One region of the Geobacillus sp. LYN3 genome, then DNA from elsewhere that is predicted to be linked to it. Evidence: riboswitches for the same ligand, from Rfam matches in the RefSeq annotation. Region 1 holds a riboswitch; the other holds the start of a gene.
What was found. Region 1 has a riboswitch for FMN ahead of ribD (bifunctional diaminohydroxyphosphoribosylaminopyrimidine deaminase/5-amino-6-(5-phosphoribosylamino)uracil reductase RibD). Riboswitches for the same ligand answer to the same signal wherever they lie in the genome.
Positions count from the first base shown of each region.

Region 1 (2,404 bases):
GACAATATCTCCTGGCTGTTTATCGCCTAAAATCGTTTCCGTGCGCGTATGCGGAATGAGTGAAATCGTAAACGTGTCATCGGTGAGTCCGAAGATCGTTAAACTCGTTCCATCGACAGCGACAGACCCTTTTAAAATCATATATTTCCGCAATTCCTGCGGGATTTTAATTTCATAATACACCGCATTCGCCGATGGCCATTTACGAATGATTTCACCGATGCCGTCGACATGTCCGGAAACGAAGTGACCGCCAAAACGGCCGTTGGCTGCCATCGCCCGTTCTAAATTCACTTTCGAACCTTTTGTTAACGTGCGCAGCGATGTGGCTCTTACCGTTTCCGGCATCACATCAACGGTAAACGATCGGTCCGTAAACGACGTTACGGTCAAACAAACTCCGTTGACCGCGATGCTGTCCCCAAGATGAACGTCTTCTAAAACTTTTTTTGCTCCAATCGTCATCACAATCGCTTCGCCTGACTGTCTCATTTGCTCGATCGTACCGACTTCCTCAATAATTCCTGTAAACATCGTGTACTCACCCTTTTATTTTGGTATTGCGACGATTTTTATATCTGGCCCGATCGTCTCTACTCGCCGAATTTCTAGCTGCATAACGTCAGCCATGCCGGCAAAACCAATTCCCCCTATTGGCGTTGGCGCTTGTTTTCCGCCAATGATCTTCGGAGCAAAGTATGCGACGATTTCATTAACTGCCTTGGCGCGCACGAAACTATCATGCACGTGTGATCCGCCTTCAACAAAAAGGGAAGTAATTCGTTTCTCACCAAGTACGCGCAGCAATTCATCTATATCAATATGCGGCTTTTTCATGGAAATAATTTGTACATTTTCTTTCTCATACCGCTTCCTTTTTTCAACGCTGATTTCACTGCCGACAACAATCCACGTTTCCGCTTGGCCATCATTGAGAATGTTTGCATCAAGCGGCGTGCGCAAATGCGTATCTAAAACGATGCGTATCGGATTTTTTCCACCTTCGGGAAGCCTTACGGTTAAACTTGGATTATCCGCAATAACGGTGTTTACCCCAACAAGAATCGCATCATGCACCGCCCGATAGCGATGCACATCTTCCCGGGCCGCTTCGGATGTAATCCATTTGCTTTCTCCGGTTGTCGTTGCAATTTTTCCATCAAGACTGCTTGCATATTTTAGCGTCACAAACGGCGTTTTCGCCGCAATGTAGTGGAAAAACACGCGGTTTAACTCATCCGCTTCCTCTTTCAGCACCCCAAGCTTCACGTCAATTCCCGCACTCCTTAGTTTTTCGATGCCTTTACCGGCTACGAGCGGGTTCGGATCTGTCGTTGCAATGACAACGCGTTGAACACCTGTTTCCACTAATAAATCGGCGCAAGGGGGCGTTTTCCCATAATGACTGCACGGCTCCAGCGTTACATAAACGGTAGATCCTTTCGCTTTTTCTCCCGCCATACGGATGGCATGTACCTCCGCGTGCAGCTCCCCTGCTTTCAAATGGGCGCCAAATCCGACAATTTCTCCATCTTTCACCACAACAGCGCCGACAACCGGATTAGGAGACGTTTGTCCAATTCCTGCTTTGGCGATTTCGATTGCTAGGCGCATATACTGTTCATCGTTTCGCATGGCGCTGCCTCCTTTTTTGGCATAAAGAAAACCCTAGGTCCAAAGTCCTAGGGCAGGATTATGCAGAATCACAATGATTACATTTTTGCGTACTAAAAACGGCATTATATAAGCGGGGAAGCAAGTTTTTCAGTTGTGTGAAAGAATATGTCTGTTTTTAGCCACAATTCATACAAAGACACGTTATCCAAAAAATAACTTAGACAGCTTTCTTTGTTGAAATATGGAAAAAATAACTCACATATTGCGAAAACGCCATTTATTCGCTACTCCACATAGCTATCCCCGCTAAATATCGCGTTCTATATTTTGGAAAGCGGAGTTGCGACAAACGAAACCGCTCCTTATCTAATATAGTACGGCCATGTGCATCTTGTGATCCTTCTCCCATCCAGACTATACTGTCGGCTCCGGAATTGCACCGGATCGTGCCTATACGGCTCGCGGGCTGAGAAGTGACACCACTTCATCACCGCCGGTCGGGAATTTCACCCTGCCCCGAAGGATACGAACAATATGGAATTTTTTTATTATTATATCACACAAAAACGGTTTGTCTATTCTTCCTTGATTGTGAAAATAAAAGTGAGGAGATTCGGCGCAAAAATGACCGCTTTTCACTATTTTGCAATAAACATCCAATAAATAACTCCCCACAAAAAGCTTGCTCCTAATAAAAGAAAAAATAGTATCCAATTGTTCCTCCTCATCATTTCACGAGAACATCCGCCGGAAGCCCACTGCTTTAGCTGTGGGAGGAAGGCGGGGT
Region 1 covers NZ_QCWL01000001.1:2,348,196-2,350,599, forward strand. The annotation lists gene ribE (riboflavin synthase) at 1-534, opposite strand, end outside; gene ribD (bifunctional diaminohydroxyphosphoribosylaminopyrimidine deaminase/5-amino-6-(5-phosphoribosylamino)uracil reductase RibD) at 550-1,635, opposite strand; FMN riboswitch at 2,011-2,145, opposite strand.

Region 2 (2,404 bases), 500 kb from region 1:
AAGCTGAGAAAGAGTCTTTTCTAAGACAATCTCTTTTTATTTTTTGCACTCTTCATACACGGAAGAAACGAGCACACAATGATTTTCTTTTACTGCCATGTTGCCCATTCTCAACCTTTACATTGTCCTTTTTATACGCTCTATCCAGTTTTTCATTATTGTCTTGGCATCATTCGAGGTTTTTACTTTTTTGCATTTAGCATATATTTTCATTAGAAAACCTATTTTTTAATGTATTGGCTGTTTAAAGGTGGTTCTTGCATTCCTTTGGTTGAAAATTCAGGTAATTGGGATAAGAAGTCGAAAAATTCTAATTTTCCCCTTTCTTGATATTTGCGAATATTAAGAAGCAGAAAAAATAACTTTAGCATGGTTATTTAATAAGAGGCTGCCTCAAGAGGTCGATTCAACGGCCTTTTGAGGCAGCCTCGCTGCATATATGCACTATGCATGATTCGTTGCCGCTTGTTTTTGCATCCACTGGTGCAAACGGACAAACAAGAGCATAAATACAATCGTGATCATCGCGCCTTTTACTGCGTTAAACGGCAAGATAGCCGAAACAACCAATGCCCTTGTTTCCGGCGCGCTCATCGCCGGGGCTCCTAGAAAGATCGTATACGCCGGCAGAAACACGTAGTAGTTCAATACGCTCATCATCAGCGCCATAACGGCGGTGCCAATGACTAAACCAGCCAGCATTCCTTTTTTTGATTTTGTTTTATGATATACGTAATATGTCGGCAAAATAAACGTAATCCCGGCCATAAAGTTGGCGATATGACCGACCGGAACGCCGGTAGGACTGCCGACCATGAAATAATTCAACACATTTTTCAGCAATTCAACGGACACTCCCGCCAGCGGTCCGTACAGAATCGCGGCGATCAATGCAGGAATATCGCTGAAATCCACCAATAGAAAGTTTGGAAATGGCGGAAGCGGAAAGTTTAACAGCATCAGTAAATACGAGATGGCGCTAAACACTCCAATTAAGACAAGCGCGCGAATATTCATTTTTCTCATGTCGATTCTCCTCTCCTTCTCGTGATCCATCCTCACAAGAAGAAGGCTGCCGTATGGTGCGCAAAATGAAAAAACCCTTAAGTGTTCACACTTAAGGGAGAAAAAGGGCATGCGCAAATAGACGTTCGAATAGGCTATTTTTTCGAACGCCGGCAAACCTTCATCTTCTCCCATCCAGACTATACTGTCGGCTCCGGATTTGCACCGGATCCTGCCTTGCGGCTCGCGGGCTGAGAAGCGCATTGGCTTCATCACCGCCGGTCGGGAATTTCACCCTGCCCCGAAGATGAATCGTATGTTTTTTATATGCGGTTTTGTATTTAGTATACAATTTTCATATAGATTCTGTCTAATAATTTTCATGCAACAAAATAAAACTTTAATAAATTCTGCAATGTGAGAAGAATTATTCCTAGCAAGTACATATAGAGCGCTAAAGCATATGAACTTTATCTGCCATTTGCATGTAACAAAGTTTTTTCTTCGTATGATCGTTTTGTGATAAAATAAGAACGGAAAAAGATAGCAAACAGTAAGGAGATGAACTAGATGAAACAAGAAATCATCGAACGCTTCACGAAATACGTTAAAGTCAACACGCAATCCGACCCGAACAGCGACACTTGCCCTTCCACTCCTGGCCAGCTGGAGCTTGGGAAGATGTTGGTGGAAGAATTAAAAGCAATCGGCATGGAAGAAGTGACAATGAATGAAAACGGATACATAATGGCAACGCTGCCGGCAAATACCGAGAAAGACGTGCCGACAATCGGCTTTTTAGCCCATATGGATACCGCACCGGAGTTCACTGGGGCTAATGTCCATCCGCAAATCGTTGAAAATTACGACGGCGGCGATATCGTCTTAAACGAATCGTTAAACATTGTCCTGTCGCCAAAAGATTTCCCGGAGCTTGCAAACTACAAAGGCCATACGCTCATCACCACCGACGGCACGACACTGCTTGGCGCGGACAATAAGGCGGGAATTGCGGAAATTATGACGGCGATGGCCTACTTAATCCAGCATCCGGAAATTAAACACGGCAAAGTGCGCGTCGCGTTTACGCCAGACGAAGAAATCGGCAGAGGGCCGCATAAATTTGACGTCGCCGCTTTCGGAGCGAAATATGCCTATACCGTTGACGGCGGTCCGCTTGGCGAATTAGAGTATGAAAGCTTTAACGCAGCGGAGGCAAAAATCACGATCAAAGGGAAAAACGTCCATCCAGGCACTGCCAAAGGAAAAATGATTAACTCGATCAAAATCGCGATGGAATTTCATGGACAGCTTCCGGCAAACGAAGCGCCGGAACATACGGAAGGCTACGAAGGATTTTATCATTTGCTTTCCTTCCAAGGAAATGTCGAGGAAACGA
Region 2 covers NZ_QCWL01000001.1:1,846,780-1,849,183, reverse strand. The annotation lists gene DCC82_RS09615 (ECF transporter S component) at 445-1,026, opposite strand; FMN riboswitch at 1,185-1,318, opposite strand; gene pepT (peptidase T) at 1,576-2,404, shown strand, end outside.
Region 2: it holds a riboswitch for FMN, as region 1 does, so the genes downstream of both, DCC82_RS09615 (ECF transporter S component) here and ribD (bifunctional diaminohydroxyphosphoribosylaminopyrimidine deaminase/5-amino-6-(5-phosphoribosylamino)uracil reductase RibD) in region 1, are expected to answer to the same signal.